2 regions of the Cytobacillus oceanisediminis genome follow, and region 2 is predicted to be linked to the other one. Evidence: riboswitches for the same ligand, from Rfam matches in the RefSeq annotation. Region 2 holds a riboswitch; the other holds the start of a gene.
The links. A riboswitch is a leader RNA that binds a small molecule or an ion and turns the genes downstream of it on or off. The one in region 2 is predicted to bind cyclic di-AMP.
Positions count from the first base shown of each region.

Region 1 (8,796 bases), 2.5 Mb from region 2:
GCAGCGTTTTTAAGAGCATTCTCCGTCAATTCCAGAGCCATGAACACTTCGTCAGGTACTTCAAACGGAGCCTGGATATTCCAAAGGCTGGCTGGCTTAAAGCCGAACTTTGGATAGTAATCCTTATGACCTAGCACGACTATGGATTGATATCCGGCCGCTTTTGCCTTGTTAAGTGCAGTTCGAATTAATTGACTGCCGATGCCTTTTCCTTGATAACCGGGAGCAACAGAAACGGGGGCAAGTGCCAGAGAATCTGCAGCTTTCCCGCCATCAGCTATGGTGATTTTTGATAGAAGTATGTGACCCACAACCTCCTTAGCCTGAGTTAACGCTACTAAAGAAAGCTCCGGAATAAATGCGTCTGAATTTCTGATTCTTTTAACAAGGAAATGTTCTGTCTTGTCGCTGTATTCTTCATTTAAAAAAGCTTTTTTGATCATTCCTTCCGTGGAATGATAGTCTGCAGGGAGTTCTTGCCGAATTAAAATATCCATTTATAGTCTCCTGTTCTATAAGTGATTTATAAAGTTCGATATAAATGGCACTTTCTCATGCAGGCAGCCATGAAGAAAGTGTTACTCCTCCAGCTCTAAACATAAATTCAACAAACAAAAACCTCCAATTTGGGATGTTTTCATTTTATTAAGTTATCTGGCAATGGTCAACGGTATCAGCACTCGTGAATAGTCGAGGAATTGCCTGCAAAGGAGAAATAGCTTTTTTATTGAATATGTAGGTAATGAGCTTAATAAAGAGGTGATGTCTGTGCTTTTTCATTATCATTTTTGGACTCCGCATGTGGAGGAAACAGAAAGATTTTACGTAAATAACGGCTTTCTTATATATCAGCGAATTGGAAAATACCAGGGGGTTTTTCAGAACTTTGATCCTCCTTTAGTGTGGGACGACTTCCGGGAGAAGAAAATCCTTTTTCGTATAATCGAAGCAAGAAAAGGGACCGTAAATATCACTTTTGGATATGGAAAGAAGGTAATATTTGACCATATAGGCTTTTGGGTATCTGAAAAAGAACAAGAGCTTATATGTCAAAATGCAGATAATATGGATTGGACTGTTGATAGGGGGGAACGAAGAACGTTTATTACAACCCCTTATTCTTTTAGGATAGAACTTCAAACAAACAAAGATATAGTAGATTCGATGACTGATAACATAAAAATAGAAGAATTAAGATTAGAAACAAAGAAAACGGGGTTAGAAGATGACCTTTCCATTATGTTTGGAAAACCTGTCAGCTCAATTAAATCGGTAATTGGTGAGACAGTTACAATCAGGGAAGCTGTTTTAAAGGGTTTCTCATCGAAACCATTAGTGGACCCTAATGGCGTAAGGATTTTGAATGGATACTGCTGATTTAATATAGGGGGAAACACTATGGGAAGAACGGTTACTTTCTCATTTAGCAGTACCCAGTATGAGGGTGCTGAGGCGACAGAGACATTTACTTTTGAAAAATTAGGCATTGACGAGAATATGGATGATAATGCCTTAGAAAAAGAATTAGAAGAAATCTTTCAAGCTTGGGTTTGGGATAAACTCAATATTTCTTATAGTATAGTAACTACCAAAGAAAAGGATAAGTTGTGATGATTCCTGTTAAATCTAACATACGATAAAAAGAGTTATTTGGCCTTTCTTGAACATTTTGTGACAATCGCTAAATTACCACCTGATTTTAGTATCAGGTATTATATTTATAACTATTCAACTGACCCCCATTCGCACAATAATGGAGAAGAAATAATTCGACGTTGAAATGGGGTATTCTTTTGAGATTTCCACAATTAAGAATTGGTCATATGAAGCCAAAATTTCCAATCATGCAAGGTGGTATGGGCGTAGGTATTTCTTTAAGTGGTCTGTCGTCAGCTGTTGCGAATGCCGGGGGGATTGGAACTATTTCTGGAACAGGAATTAGCATCGAAGATTTAAGATTGCATATAAGAAAGGCTAAGGCATCTATCAAGGGTGAGGGCTATATTGGGGTGAATGTTCTTTTTGCCATGAATGATTTTGCTGAAAAAATGAAAGCAGCGATTGAGGAAAAGGCTGATTTCATTATTTCAGGTGCTGGAATATCAAGAGATATGTACAGCTGGGGCAAAGAATCTGGCACACCGGTCATCTCGATTGTGTCATCTGCTAGGCTGGCCAAAATGTCAGAACGGCTTGGTGCTTCTGCCGTTGTGGTCGAGGGCAATGAAGCAGGAGGACATTTAGGAACTGAAAGACCGCTGTTTGATATTTTACAGGAAGTCGTGGAAGCAGTTAAGATTCCTGTCATTGCTGCTGGAGGGATTATGACAGGAAGAGATATCGCTCATGCCATTCATATCGGTGCTTCCGGTGTTCAGATGGGAACAAGATTTGTCGCAAGTCAAGAATGTGATGCACCATTATCCTTCAAAGAAAAGTATGTCCATGCCAAACAGGAAGATATCGTCATGGTGAAAACCACCGTAGGGCTGGAAGGCCGTGCCATTAAGAACCACTTTACAGAGCAGATATCTGACAATAAAAAGGTGAAAATAAAGAAATGTATCGATTGCCTGAAAAACTGCTCTTATCGCTTTTGCACAATGGATTCCTTGATAACTTCCATGGATGGGGACTGCGAGAATGGTCTCGTATTTGCGGGGGCAAGAGTCCATGAAATTAACGAAATATTGCCTGTTCAGACGATCATCAATAACCTCAAAACTGAATATGAAGCTTGTATTTAATTTTATATTGGTGCATTGCTTCAAGTCTAGCTGCCAAATAGGCGGCTTTTTTTATTTAAAGGGGTGTTTAGATGATGAAGGAATAAATCATTTAAATATAGAATACCTTTTTGAATGGGATAAAGATAAAGAATGGGTCGTGAATGGGAGAAGAAATATGGAGAATAAGGGACACAATCATGAAAAGACAGAGTAATTCTAATTCGTTAATCCTCGTAATCCACGAAATCTATGGAATAAATCAACATATTAAGAGTTTTTGCGAATTATTATCAAAGCAGGGTTTTGATGTGACTTGCCCAAATTTATTAGAGCGAGAGACACCTTTTGAATATTCTCAAGAGGAAGCCGCTTACCGTCATTTTATGGATCATGTAGGATTCGCCAGTACTGCCCAAAAAATCAAAGGTTTATTATCAGATGTTAAAGGTGAATACGAAAAAATATTTATCATTGGTTTCAGTGTAGGTGCCACAGTTGCCTGGCTGTGCTGTGAGGAGGATGGTATTGATGGAATAGTTGGCTACTACGGTTCCCGGATTAGGGACTATGTGGAGTTGACACCCAAGTGTCCTGCAATGCTATTCTTTCCGGAGGAAGAGCAGTCTTTTAATGTTGACGAGGTACTATTAACCTTGGAAAAAAAGAAAATTGAAGTACATAAATTTACAGGAAAACATGGATTCAGTGACCCTTATTCCTCTAGATATGATGCAAAATCAGAACAAGAAGCATTTAGCAAAACGATAGAATTTTTATTTCATATTGATTGAGGTATTTTAAAGCTAAAGGTGAGTGTTATCGACCTGGGAATTTTAATAAAAGGTTTACAAGCTCGTTCAATATTATTAATACAAAGATGCTAATTTAGATTAAGCGGGGATAGCATGTGTGGCTATCATTGTATTTGGCGCAGGCGGAGCCAAATGCTTTTTTTGTTTTGCTTATAAAAAGTTTGATTATTGTAAATTCAACTTAATAAGCTTACTTTTTATTATGCAGCCTCCATAAAGGATGAGGTGGGAAATGTCTATTATTTTAGGGAGAAAAATCTTAGCGTCCATTTTTAGCAGTGTGTTATTTGCACTGATTTTTTCAGTGCTAACCGGCTTTGATATGAATTCATTTGTAAATTTATATTATTTAAACTTTATGTTTGTCGTTACTTATGGAGTAATCAATTCCAGATTCAGTGACTGGTTGAGCAAGAAGCTTTTCACTTCAAACACTAATCGTGAAATTGCCTCCTTTTTTTTCCATTGTTTATTTGGTTCAGTGTTAAAAGAGCTTAGTCTTGTTTCAGCTGTCTCTTTTTTCATCATTGACCGTTTACTGACAAAAGTAAAAATAAGATGGTGGTCAGTAAGTATAGCTTTATTCGTTATAGTGCTTATATTTATCTTTGTTATTAATATTGATTTCCTATAACAAGTGCAAGAGCTGAAAACTCATTGAATTTCAGCTCTTTTTTGGTGTCAAAGGGACAATTTTGTTCAATATTGGCTGATACTCCTATGAAAGCTCAAGCTCTGCCGGTAATACTTAACTGTTTACAAAAATTATCTCGAAATAATATAATAATCTAGTGATGTATGCTTAATCTTATTTTAAGAACGGGGGACCCAATATTTACAGCGGAGTTTCCGCTTGGGGTGAATCCTATCTATGGAAGGGCTTACTGTTTCCACAGTCCTAACCCGAAAGCTAACCTCGTCAGCGTTTAAGGAAACATAAGAGAATATGAAATAGTGTGAATTGACAAAATCCGTATTTTTGGCGATTTTCTTTTTTATCAGGATCATCTTTGTTTCCCTTGCCTGCGCAGCACGTATAAAACTAAACAAGAAGGTAGGGTAATTGATGAAAAAAATTAAATTAAGTTTAGCCACTCAAATTTTCATCGGTCTTATTTTAGGGATTGCGGTTGGTGGTATTTTCTATGGAAGTGAAACGGCGCAAAGTGTCCTGCAGCCGTTTGGCGATCTTTTTATCCGCTTAATCAAAATGATCGTGGTTCCCATTGTACTATCAACGATTATTGTTGCCATTGCTGGTGTTGGAGACATAAAGTCCGTTGGTAAGCTTGGCGGGAAATCATTGGCTTATTTTATCGGCATGACCATGGTTGCCATTGTGGTTGGCCTGATTGCCGGCAATGTGATTCAGCCTGGTGCCGGCCTGAATATGGACAGCCTGCAGCAAAGTGACATTTCAAGCTATGTCGAAACCAATAAAGAGCAGGAGGGCAAGTCGATAGCGGATACATTTTTGCATATCGTACCTACTAATCCTGTACAAGCCATGGTTGAAGGAGATATGCTGGCGATTATCTTCTTTGCCGTTGTATTTGGCCTCGGAATTGCAGCAATTGGGGAAAAGGGAAAACCAGTTCTGAGATTTTTCGAAGGCACGGCAAAGGCCATGTTCTATGTGACAAACCTATTTATGAAGTATGCACCAATCGGAGTATTTGCCTTAATTGGTGTAACAATTTCCAAGTATGGTTTTGCCTCATTGATTCCATTGGGCAAGCTGGCACTTACTGTATATGGAGCCATGATATTCTTTGTTCTAGTTGTGTTAGGGATAATGGCCAAAGTTGTCGGGTTCAGCATCTTTAAATTATTGAAGATGATTAAAGAAGAATTGATTTTGGCATTTTCAACTGCAAGTTCTGAAACAGTGCTTCCGAGAATCATGGACAAAATGGAGAAAGCGGGAAGCCCGAAACATATTTCGTCATTCGTTATTCCAACAGGCTACTCTTTTAACCTGGACGGATCCGTTTTATATCAGGCCATTGCCTCTTTATTTATTGCACAGATGTTTGGAATAGAATTAAGCATAGGGCAGCAAATTACGTTAATGTTAGTACTGATGGTTACATCGAAAGGAATGGCGGGAGTGCCGGGCGTATCCTTTGTCGTGCTGCTGGCTACATTCAGCACAATCGGATTGCCTGCAGAAGGCCTTGCCTTTATTGCCGGCATCGACCGTATCCTTGATATGGGCCGAACAGCCGTTAACGTGGTGGGGAACTCACTGGCGGCGATTGTTATTGCTAAGTGGGAAGGTCAATTTAACCCTCCAGCAGAAGAAAGATTTGAGCAACAAGCTTCATAATAAATTGGAAAACACTAACAAATGGCAGCGTATTTGTTAGTGTTTTTTTGTTTCTTTGTGGCATTCCATAAAGAGAGGAAGATGGAGCAGGTTCGGACAGAAAAGCGGGAAACCAACGTGAATGAGTCCGAAGATGGAGCAAGTTCGGACAGAAAAGCGGGAAATCAACGTGAACGAGTCCGAAGGTGGAGCAGGTTTGGACAGAAAAGCGGGAAATCAACGTGAACGAGTCCGAAGATGGAGCAGGTTTGGACAGAAAAGCGGGAAATCAATGAGAAAGTCCGAAGGTGGAGCAGGTTTGGACAGAAAAGCGGGAAATCAACGTGAGAGAGTCCGAAGGTGGAGCTAGTTCGGACAGAAAAGCGGGAAACCAACGTGAATGAGTCCGAAGGTGGAGCAGGTTCGGACAGAAAAACGGGAAATCAACGTGAGAGAGTCCGAAGGTGGAGCAGGTTCGGACAGAAAAACAGGAAACCAACGTGAGAGAGTCCGAAGGTGGAGCAGGTTCGGACAGAAAAACAGGAAACCAACGTGAACGAGTCCGAAGATGGAGCAGGTTCGGACAGAAAAGCGGGAAATCAACGTGAGAGAGTCCGAAGGTGGAGCAGGTTCGGACAGAAAAACAGGAAATCAACGTGAGAGAGTCCGAAGGTGGAGCTAGTTCGGACAGAAAAGCGGGAAACCAACGTGAATGAGTCCGAAGGTGGAGCTAGTTCGGACAGAAAAACAGGAAACCAACGTGAACGAGTCCGAAGATGGAGATAGTTCGGACAGAAAAACAGGAAACCAACGTGAGAGAGTCCGAAGGTGGCTCATGAAAAGTTAATGCTGCTCCACTTTTATCAAATAGCCCTTCAGGGTCATAATTATATTATAATGGAGTAAAAACTAGGAGGAGTTAACTTGACAATGGGAAATATGGAGCTGTCACCAGAACAGCGTGAAGAACTGCTTGAAACTCTGAAAGCACGTTTTGAGAAAAACATGCACCGCCATGAAGGTGTGGAGTGGGCTGATGTTCAAGCGAAGCTCGAGGCTAATCCTGAAAAATTGTGGTCACTCAATGAAATGGAAGGGACTGAAGGTGAACCGGATGTTGTCCGCCATGATCAAGAGACCGACGAATACATATTTTATGATTGTTCAGCTGAAAGTCCAAAAGGCAGGAGAAGTATTTGTTACGACTGTGAAGCGCTGGAGGCACGGAAAAAACACAAGCCGGAAAACAGTGCTATGGATATGGCAGCTGCCATGGGCATTGAACTTTTAACAGAAGAGCAATACCGGGAACTTCAGGAGCTTGAAAATGTCGATAAGAAAACCTCGAGCTGGGTGCAAACACCTGAGAATATCAGAAAACTTGGAGGGGCTATCTTTTGTGACCGCCGCTACGACACTGTTTTTGTGTATCACAATGGAGCCGATTCCTACTATGGTGCAAGGGGTTTCCGCGGCTCGCTGAGGGTGTAGACTCATTGCAAATCTACTTCCTGGATTACACTATAACAAACAGGTTTTGTAATGTGCTGCCATTTCGGCGGCTTTTTCTTTATGAGAAAACTGGCAATTCAGTTGATAATTGTACAGGGGAAATTTAAATGTCAAAGTGTAGATGGGGGTGAATTTGCTGATCATCTAATAGGTTTAGCGGATAAAGAACCGCAAGGAAGAGCGGAGGATTTTGGCGGACCAGATGTAATGACATTAAGAGAAATGGCTGAACTGAAAATCAAACTAAATAATGAACCAAATAAAGTTTTAAGCTTATCTCTAACTGGAAAACTATATAAATCCTTTTCTGATGGGAAAAACACCAATCCTGCCCGGAAAATGGGAAAAATCACATTCGGGGAATATCTAAGTGAAAAGATAAAGGGGCAGTAGTGCACTCATACTGATTGAGGCGTTGATCCAGGAAGGGATTAACGCTATTTTTGTGGAACTACCTTAATATGCAGATATGGAATCCAGATTAAAAATTACATAATAGAGGTAATCACCTATGATTTATTTTAGATTTTGTTTTTATCAATTTTTTTTATTTTCCACGCTTTTTGTTATTAACATCAACTTTGATAAATACATCAGTAAACCATTTACTCGTGTTGATTTAATCGCCATATGTATAAGTGTGCCTATCCTAATCATTCTTTTTATCGTTGTAAGTAAGTTATATAGAAGATTCGAGGTTATTAGATTGCGAAATAAAATATTCATTTCAATCCCTATTTTTATCATATCAGTCCTATTTGTAGGGTTTCTTGAGCAGCTGTTCTTCTAAAAATCAGCTGCCGATATGGCTGCTTTCTGTACTTAAATTAAAGGGCTTTTGGGAGTGTTCAATAAGTGAAGATTGCAGGAATCAAGAAATATGTTATTTTGCTATTGGATTGAGGAGAAAACCTTAAAAGGAGAAGTAAGATGAAGACCGTTATTAGGGCTGCTATTGAAGATTTGGACAACATTGTGAATATAGACAGTGAGGTTATTGGCAATACAAGCAGACGAGATTATATTCAAAATGCCATTGAAAGAGGACATTGTATCATTGCGAAAAACCAGCAGGAGATCGAGGGATTTTTAATTTACGATACCACCTTTTTTGATTGCTCTTTTATATCATTAATTATTGTGTCACCTTCTAAGAGACGTAAAGGAAATGCTAGCTCACTGATCGATTTTATGCTGAGGACAGCTCCCACTGCAAAGATATTTTCCTCTACTAATCGTTCTAATGTTAATATGCAGAAAGTTTTTAGTGCAAATGGATTTATTCAGAGTGGTATAGTTGAAAATTTAGATGAAGGAGATCCTGAAATCATTTATTTCAAATCAAAATTGATTAATTATTAAGATGCTTTTTGTTAAAGAGAGCTGTTTTTACGCTTTGCTTTTTTAAAAAACGGGGCAGATTTGTTGAAAATGT
Region 1 is NZ_CP065511.1:861,779-870,574, forward strand. It holds gene IRB79_RS04510 (GNAT family N-acetyltransferase) at 1-497, opposite strand, end outside; gene IRB79_RS04515 (hypothetical protein) at 769-1,377, shown strand; gene IRB79_RS04520 (DUF7167 family protein) at 1,399-1,611, shown strand; gene IRB79_RS04525 (NAD(P)H-dependent flavin oxidoreductase) at 1,776-2,747, shown strand; gene IRB79_RS04530 (dienelactone hydrolase family protein) at 2,924-3,520, shown strand; gene IRB79_RS04535 (hypothetical protein) at 3,774-4,175, shown strand; cyclic di-AMP (ydaO/yuaA leader) riboswitch at 4,331-4,481, shown strand; gene IRB79_RS04540 (cation:dicarboxylate symporter family transporter) at 4,608-5,870, shown strand; gene IRB79_RS04545 (hypothetical protein) at 6,004-6,219, shown strand; gene IRB79_RS04550 (DUF4256 domain-containing protein) at 6,780-7,340, shown strand; gene IRB79_RS04555 (SDR family oxidoreductase) at 7,422-7,754, shown strand; gene IRB79_RS04560 (GNAT family N-acetyltransferase) at 8,292-8,723, shown strand.
Region 1: linked by a shared signal. The riboswitch ahead of IRB79_RS04540 (cation:dicarboxylate symporter family transporter) and the one ahead of IRB79_RS18440 (potassium channel family protein) in region 2 are both predicted to bind cyclic di-AMP.

Region 2 (8,796 bases):
AATCCTTCAATTAGCAGAGGGGGATGCTGATAGAGCAAATGAAACCCCCAATAATCCAGGTACCAGGTTTGGCATCGCCTCCGGATGTAAGATTTTTACGGCGGTTGGCATTTGTCAATTGGTCGAGAATGGATTCATATCATTCGAAACAAGACTTAAAGATGTATTGGAGGATGTTTTTCCCTTCTTTGATGAGACAATTACCATTCATCACCTGTTAACCCATTCTTCTGGAGTGCCTGACTATTTTGATGAGTCAGTTATGGAGGATTTTGAGGACCTGTGGAAAGAAAGGCCAATGTACCTATTAAATCATCTTAGAGATTTTCTTCCTATGTTCCAGAATAAAAAGATGATGTTCAAGCCGGGGGAGAAATTTCATTATAATAATGCCGGATTTATACTTTTGGGTTTGATTATAGAGAAGAAGACAGGAATGAGTTTCCAGGATTATATCCAATCCCATATTTTTGAACCATGTGGAATGAAGGATTCAGGCTTTTTCCGATTTGACAATCTTCCTGAAAATACAGCAATTGGATATATAGATAATGAAGAAGGTGGGACATGGAGAACCAATATTTATTCATTGCCCATCAGAGGCGGTTCTGACGGAGGAGCCTATGTTACTGCTCAGGATATGATCTTATTTTGGGAAGCATTGTGTAATGATAAGCTTCTGAGCGAGGAGTATACAGAAAAGCTAATGACTCCGCATGCCAAAGCAGATGAGAATGAGTATTACGGCTACGGATTATGGATCAGCAAGAATAACGAAGCCATCTTCAAATATCACCTCATGGGCTATGACCCGGGAGTCAGCTTTCATTCTGCCTATTATCCTAAAAGCGGGATAACACTTGTGGTGCCATCAAATAAATCATATGGCCCCTTTACTATAATGAAAGAGATCGAAAAAGACTTTTAGAGAAGGTTAGATGTATATACCTATACAGACGCGCAGTGTTTGTATCTGATCTAATCTGTTTAAAAGGGAGTGCTATATGAATTTTAATTTAAGAGAAGCTATTGAGATTCTTGAACGTACACCCCATACGCTAGTTGCAATACTAAGCGGTCTTTCTTCGGAATGGCTTAATGGCAATGAAGGGGATGGCACGTGGAATGCAGCCGAAGTGGTTGATCATTTGATTGATGGGGAGGAGAAAAATTGGATTCCTCGACTGAAATTTATTCTGCAGGAAGGGGAAAGCAAGCCATTTCCTCCATTTGACCGTTTTGCTCATTTAAATGTGTCAGAGGATCTATCACTTGAAGAAAAGCTTGAAGTCTTTAAGACCCTTAGAATGAAGAATTTGGCCACACTTAGAGGTATAACTGATCTGGAAACTCATTTCGAAAAGAAAGGGCTTCATCCGGCATTTGGTCCAGTAAGAGTCAGGGAATTGATTTCCACTTGGGCTGTGCATGACCTTACGCATATTTCACAGATTTCAAGAGTATTGGCAAATAGGTACAGGACAGATGTTGGTCCTTGGATTGAGTATTTGGGCATTTTAAAAAAGTAAGCACTTTAAAATAAATTGCATCATTGTTAAGTATTGTAAAACTGTAAAGTTTTGGGACCAATACCTCATGCTATGGCCGAAGGTGTTCATTTATACTTGGAGATGATTGCGACTTTTCTGATTATTCATAAGTCCTTTCAAAAAAATATGGAGGCGACTGAATGCTGAATCGTAAGAAAAAAGGCCTGTTGTTAACTTTTATTCTGGTTACTGTCATTCTGACCGTGATGCAGCCCATTCAAAATTCAATAACCAGGGCAGCTGCCGGGGATGGCTCCTGGTCATCACCTTATTCCGTTTCACAGGGAATCAATACTCAAAACAGCTCTTCCAAAACGGTTCAAGGCTATGTGGTTGGACAGCCGACTGCGGCAAATACAGTTATTTCCAGCGGGTTTCCAAATGACTATGCTTTGGCCCTGGCGGATAGTCCATCAGAGACCAGCACAGCTAGGATGCTTTATGTTCAAATTCCTTTCACGTTTCGCTCAGCTTTCGGCTTAAAATCCAATCCATCTTTGATTGGAGAAAAAATCAAGGTAACCGGAACGCTTACCGCCTATTTTTCTCATCCGGGGCTAAAAGATGGGACGGCCTTCGAACAAGCTGGTGATGGAACAGCCGATCCCGGCCCTGAACCAGGAGGATATTATGATGCTGCAAACGGAAAAACAGGAAAGGCTTTAAAAACAGCCCTCCATACGATCATTGATGACCACACGGAAATTTCCTATTCGAATGTATGGGAAGCACTGCGCGAGACCGATGAAGATCCTGCCAATTCCAATAACGTCATTCTTTTGTATACTGGCCGCTCTCAGGGGAAATTCACCAATGGTTCTGGCGTCAATGATTGGAACAGGGAGCATGTTTGGGCAAAATCGCATGGGGATTTTGGTACAGCGATGGGTGCGGGAACAGACTTGCATCATTTGCGGCCAACAGATGCTTCTGTAAATAGCTCGAGAGGGAATCTTGACTTTGACCATGGGGGCACCCAGCATTCAGAGGCACTGGGAAACTACTATGATTCAGATTCCTGGGAACCTAGGGATGCAGTAAAAGGCGATGTTGCGAGGATGCTTTTTTATATGGCTGTCCGTTATGAAGGAGACAGCGGAGAAGTGGATCTGGAGCTAAACAATCAGGTCAATAATGGCTCTGCTCCTTATCATGGCAAAATGTCTGTCCTGCTTCAATGGCATAAGGAAGATCCAGTAGACGATAACGAGCGGAGAAGAAACGAAATCATCTATTCTGATTACCAGCATAACCGCAATCCATTTATAGATCATCCCGAGTGGGCAACAGCGATTTGGGAATAATCATAGGGAAAGCACTTTCCGTTACAGGGAAGTGCTTTTTATTTTACCTGCTATGTAAAAAAAGATTGACAAGAGATTACCATGGGAGTAATTTATATTTATTAATTTCATAGTAAACCTTTTTGCTGAATCATTAAGAGCGGGGGAACCAATTTTGATAAACCTTGTTTATCTTGGGGTGAATCTTAGCATATTAAAGCTAAGAAGGGATACTCTCAATCCCTAATCCGACAGCTAACTCCGTAAGCCGAATCGAGAGAAGGGTTGATGGAAACCATTGGCCATTCTTTTTTTAAGAGTGGTTTTTTTGTGTTCATTTTCAAAAAGAAGGGAATTTCTTCAATGAAAAAACAGTATGCTGTATTTGGTTTAGGCCGCTTTGGCGGAAGTCTCGTAAAGGAATTTCATGAATTGGGAGTGGAAGTGCTCGCAATTGATGTCGATCAGGAGAAAGTGAATCAATACGCACAGTTTGTGACATATGCGGTTCAAATCAATGGTATTGATGAAGCTGCGATAAAGCAATCAGGGATAAAAAATATTGATCACGCTTTTGTTTCATTTGGTGAAAACATTGAATCCAGCATATTGACATCCCTGTTATTAAAAGAAATGGGGATTCCGAAGGTATGGGCAAAGGCACATAATGAGTACCATGCCAGGGTGCTCGATAAAATTGGCGTCGATCGTGTTATCCATCCGGAGCGGGATATGGCAAAGCGGATTGCCCACCATATTGTTTCGGAAAAAATGATCGATTATATTGAGCTGTCTGAAGATTACAGTATGGTAGAGATAGTGGCTTCAGATAAAATAGCCAATAAATCCCTATCAGAATTGAATATACGGGCTAAGTATGGCTGTAATATCGTGGGGATTCAGCGCGGGAAGGAAATAATCGTTACTCCGCCAGCTGAAGAGGTTATTTTAAAGGGAGACGTCCTGATTGTAATGGGACACAATAAAGGAATTGGCAGATTTGAGAGGCATGGAGTATAAGCTTTTTCAATGATGTTACCATTACCATTTTAATGAGGAGATTATGGACCATGTACAAAGAAACCAGAAGGACAAGAAGAATTGAGCGCCCCAGCGCATGGATCAGGATGAATCCTGCACAGGCTTTGTCTGTTGGCTTTTTAATTCTAATAGCCATTGGCACCCTGCTGCTTATGCTGCCTTTTTCGACTAGTGACAGGCATCATTTATCGTTTATTGATGCATTATTTGAAGCGACTTCTGCTGTATGTGTAACAGGTTTAGTCGTCGTGGATACACAAACAACTTTTACTGTTTTTGGCCAGGTAGTTCTTATGGCTCTTATACAAATAGGCGGACTTGGTTTTATGACCTTTGGAGTTCTCATTGCCATTATGCTTGGGAAAAGTATTGGCTTAAAAGGAAGGCTGATGATACAGGAATCATTAAATCAGCTTACAATTGAAGGGATGGTCCGACTCGTAAAATTCGTAGTGGCTTTTACTCTGATTGTAGAAGCAATTGGTGCCATCATTTTGGCTGTTCGCTGGGCTGAAGATTTTGGATTTCCGCAATCTTTATATTATGGGGCTTTTCATTCGGTCTCAGCTTTTAATAATGCCGGGTTTGATATTATGGGCGACTTTAGCAGTGTTACGGGTTATGCAGGGGACTTTACTGTCATTATGACGTTAAGCTCGCTGTTTATCATCGGGGGGATTGGCTATATCGTGCTGCTTGATTTAAAAATCAATAAAAGCTTACGGAAACTTTCTCTCCATACGAAACTGGTTTTGCTGATGACACTGATTCTAAATATTTTAGGCACAGTTTTCATATTTCTTTTAGAATTCAATAATCCCGCGACAATTGGTGACTTGGGAATGAAGGAAAAACTTTTAGGATCTTATTTTCATGGAGTCGTTCCAAGAACCGCTGGCTTTAATTCGCTTAATACAGGTGAGCTGACAATGGGCTCTCAGCTTATAACCATGCTTCTAATGTTTATTGGCGGAGGATCAGGCGGAACGGCAGGAGGCATTAAAGTAACAACCTTTGCTTTGATCCTGCTTGCTGTCAGAGCTCTCATTAAAGAAGATGAAGAAGTTAATCTGATGGGCAGAAGAATCCCGAAGGAATTAATTTTTCGGGCCTTTACGATTACAGTGTACTCTATGGGATTAATAGCATTGGTTCTATTTCTTCTTTCTTTAACAGAAAATGCACCGCTGAATATGCTTCTATTTGAAGTGATTTCTGCTTTCGGCACTGTTGGGATGTCTCTTGGATTAACCACGGAACTTAGTACACTCGGCAAGGCATTAATTTCTTTCATGATGTTTGCAGGCAGGGTGGGTCCTTTAACTCTTGCTTTCGCACTTGCCAGAAGAAGAGAGAAAGCTAATTTTAAATATGCTGAAGAAAAAATCATGATTGGATAAGTGAAGGAAAGTTATCTGGTGTATTAGACAGATTTCAATAAAATGCCACCATAAAGAGGATAGGGGATTTTAAATGAAAACCAGATTTAATGACTATATAAGCATTAAGATCCATCAAACAGACCTGAACTTAACAAGCTATATTAAGACTAAATTAGCCCACTTAAATATTGCCCCTGAGCAGAACCTTATTCTTATGCTTCTCTGGGAAGAAGACGGATTAAGCCAAAACGAAATTTCCAGGCGGCTGGATAAAGATAAATCCAACATTACCAGAATGCTGAGCAGTCTTGAAAAGAAAGGGTTTATCAAAAAAAGCATGAATAAGGAAGACAGCAGATCTCTGAATGTCTATCTAACTGAAAGCGGCAAAAATCTCAGTGAGCATGTATATCCAATCACAGAGGAATTTCACTCGATCGTCACATCGGGTATTACGAAGGAAGAGCTGAGAATTGTTGACGATGTTTTAACGAAAATGAGAAGAAATGTGGAGGGTAAAAATTAAAATTAAGATTGTGGCCGGTGCAGGATAGAGTGGGATGCTCTTCCTGTTTTTTTGTGAAGGTCTTGAAGCCGAAAAATCTTGGAGCGAGGGGAAAATGGTCGCCATGAGGTTGTCATGAAGCCGAAAATGAGAGGAGCGGAAAGAAAACGGTCGCCATGGAATCTATAAGAATTTAAAACGGCACTCTAAAGAGAATCAGTTTATGTGCAATTTAAACATTTGAACCATCTGAATTACCAGGTAAATCGATTCAGTTCCTTCATTAATAATAGTATAATAAATTACTAACAGGTTTGCATATGAGACTTTATTTAAAATTGTTGGAAATGAAGCAATAAAGACGACAGAGGGGCAGCAGATTCGATATAATTATGAAGTCCCCGAAATATGCAGGAAGGGGAAGGGAAAGCAATATATACTGCCATTAGAGTTTTTAAAGAAAAATCAGAAGGAAGTTTGATCAGGTGAAACTCATCAACAAACTATTCTCAAAGCAAAAAACGGCTTCGGTTGAATTTTGTCAGCGGAATCTGGATGAATTTTTAAAAGAAGAAAGTTTTGCTGCATTTAATCAATTTCTGAGCCAGAAGAATATTAACTATAAAGAATACGAATGCCAGAGCAGATGCAAAGAATGCAGGCAATCACCCTATGCCCTGGTAGACGGGAAACTGATTGCAGCGGAGAATTCGGATGAATTATTGATAAAACTGAAAGAAGAAGTAAAGAAATAAAAGGAATCGGAGCATGCAATCCGATTCCTTTTTTCATACAATATTCAAATTAATGTCTGAATAATTTTTCTGGGGTAACCCTGAATAGTTTACGGCTGCTCAAAATAAAAAAATGAACATATTCAGGGTGATGCATTTAGTGCATCGCTCTTTTTTTGGAGGTACATTGAGAATGCGAATGTACAAATTAATCTATTATTGATCCTGAAAGAGCAGCGACTCATTCATATAAAAAAGAAGGAGCATCATTGCTCCTTCCCTGCACCCAGATCTTCTGCCAATTCGATAATCGCTTTGTTGATTCTCCAGATGAAATATAGGTGATGAATCAAATCACGCTGGGATTGCTGCCTTGCTGGTGCCAATCGTTCAATTTGTTCCCTTTCATTTTCAAGACTATAGACAAGCATGCCGTCTCCGCTGTCTTTAATGAGATCCATTAATGTCTCAATATTTAATTCAAGCTTTTCTTCAATCCTTATAAAAACATCGACCAGCTCATCGGGATAGTCGAATCCTTTTCGGTAGGAGGAAGCCACAAGGTGTCTTGCATAGTAATTGATGGCTGAAAATAGTGTAATCCATCTGTTAACATCAGCATGGCGCGGGGATCCGGGTTTCTTTATCAGGGATTGCGCTTCAACATTTATAGTTTTAAGTTTTTGATCCAATAAGAAGCCTTTGCCTGAAAGCTCCTTAACGTTCACATCTTCCCGGAAGCTTCGCACATACTCAGTGACATACGGTTTCAGTTCTTGAAGGTAATCATTTATGGTATCCGCCACTTTTTCCTTCGTTTTCTTTGGGAAAATAAATAAGGAAACTCCGAATGCAATGCCGGCACCGGCAATTGTATCGATAACTCTTGCACTGATAAGGGAAAATGTAATTCCTCCCAGTAAAAGGTCATACATAAAAGCAACCAGCATCGTTATAAACATGCTCATTAACGTATAGGAGACCTCAAACAAATAAAAGGCGAAAAAAACCGCTGCAAAAATCAGCGTAATTTCCAGGACGGAATGGCCGCTGACCATTCTTGCAAGTGTAAATCCAATTACTGCTCCAATAATTGTTCCAACCGAACGCTGAAAACCTTTCGTATAAATGCGCCCGATCGATTCCGTTCCGAGCAAAACAATAAAAGCTGTTAAAAGAACCCAATAAGGCTGGTCAGGCGAAAGAATCTGGCCGGCAATGATGGAAATGATTGCAGCAGTCAATGCCTGAAAAGCTTTTTTGGTGGAAGGTTTGATGCCCTTATCTTCTTCAGATGGTTCATCTTCAGTTTCGCCTTCAGCTGCCTCTTCGGATGATTTAATCTCATTGTCTTTCACTTTATGAAGTGCCTGCTGTATGGTTATGCCGCCCTCGATGACATGGTTCGCAATGGACTCGATCCGCCTGATCAAAAACAGCCATCCTGCAGGTTTGTCTTCCCGGTTGAACAAATCAATAATAAGCAGGCGAAGGGCCTGTACAGCAAGCTCTGCTTCACGAAGATTTTGTTCTTCATATTGTTGGGCAAGAACCTCAGCATCACGAAGAGAACGGGTTACCCAAACCAGGAGTTTTCTCAGCTCATCAATTTCAAGGGCATTCGCTTTTTTTAAGCTTCGAATTGAGTCTGTCAGTGTTTCAATCAGCATACCTGCATCAAATATATATAACCTCAGCTGAGTAGAGGTCAGCCCTGGCCATAATTTTTGAACATCTTCATCATTTACATACTCCGAAACCATGACAGCATAATCCCTGAGCTTCAGCACGTTTCTCTGCAATTCCTCCCGTTGTTGAGGAGTCATTTCCTTGGCTTGCATCCCCTCAATTAACAGGTTGAACGTAAAATTGCTTTGGAAATGAAAGGAGCGAATGCTTCTTTTCAGGTTTTTCGCGGTGTCCTGAAAAAGGATGAAATTGAACAGAAAAGCATACGCGACCCCAATCCAGATGCCGAAGTAAAAGGATGGAAGCTGACTGCCTGATAACTTTAGAATAGATGAAAAATAAAGTGTCATGAATGCAATCATGCATAGAGAAAAATATCGCACCCCAAAGCGGGTCAAATAAAAGCTTAAGAAGATTAACAGAACCATTGTAATATCGACAAAGACCGTGCTTCCCGCCAATAGGGAACCGATCGATACCCCTGCCATGGCTGAAAGTCCAAGTAAGCCAGTTGTGAGCATTTTACCTTTTTTTGAGTCATCCATCACAATCATGATGCCAAGCATGCCTGCCATTCCAGACACTATCGCCGGAGTGAGAGCAGCATCAGCA
Region 2 is NZ_CP065511.1:3,691,291-3,700,086, reverse strand. It holds gene IRB79_RS18455 (serine hydrolase domain-containing protein) at 1-928, shown strand, start outside; gene IRB79_RS18450 (DinB family protein) at 1,005-1,529, shown strand; gene IRB79_RS18445 (endonuclease) at 1,691-2,854, shown strand; cyclic di-AMP (ydaO/yuaA leader) riboswitch at 2,968-3,118, shown strand; gene IRB79_RS18440 (potassium channel family protein) at 3,197-3,853, shown strand; gene IRB79_RS18435 (TrkH family potassium uptake protein) at 3,904-5,274, shown strand; gene IRB79_RS18430 (MarR family winged helix-turn-helix transcriptional regulator) at 5,348-5,782, shown strand; gene IRB79_RS18425 (DUF1450 domain-containing protein) at 6,247-6,516, shown strand; gene IRB79_RS18420 (FUSC family protein) at 6,762-8,796, opposite strand, start outside.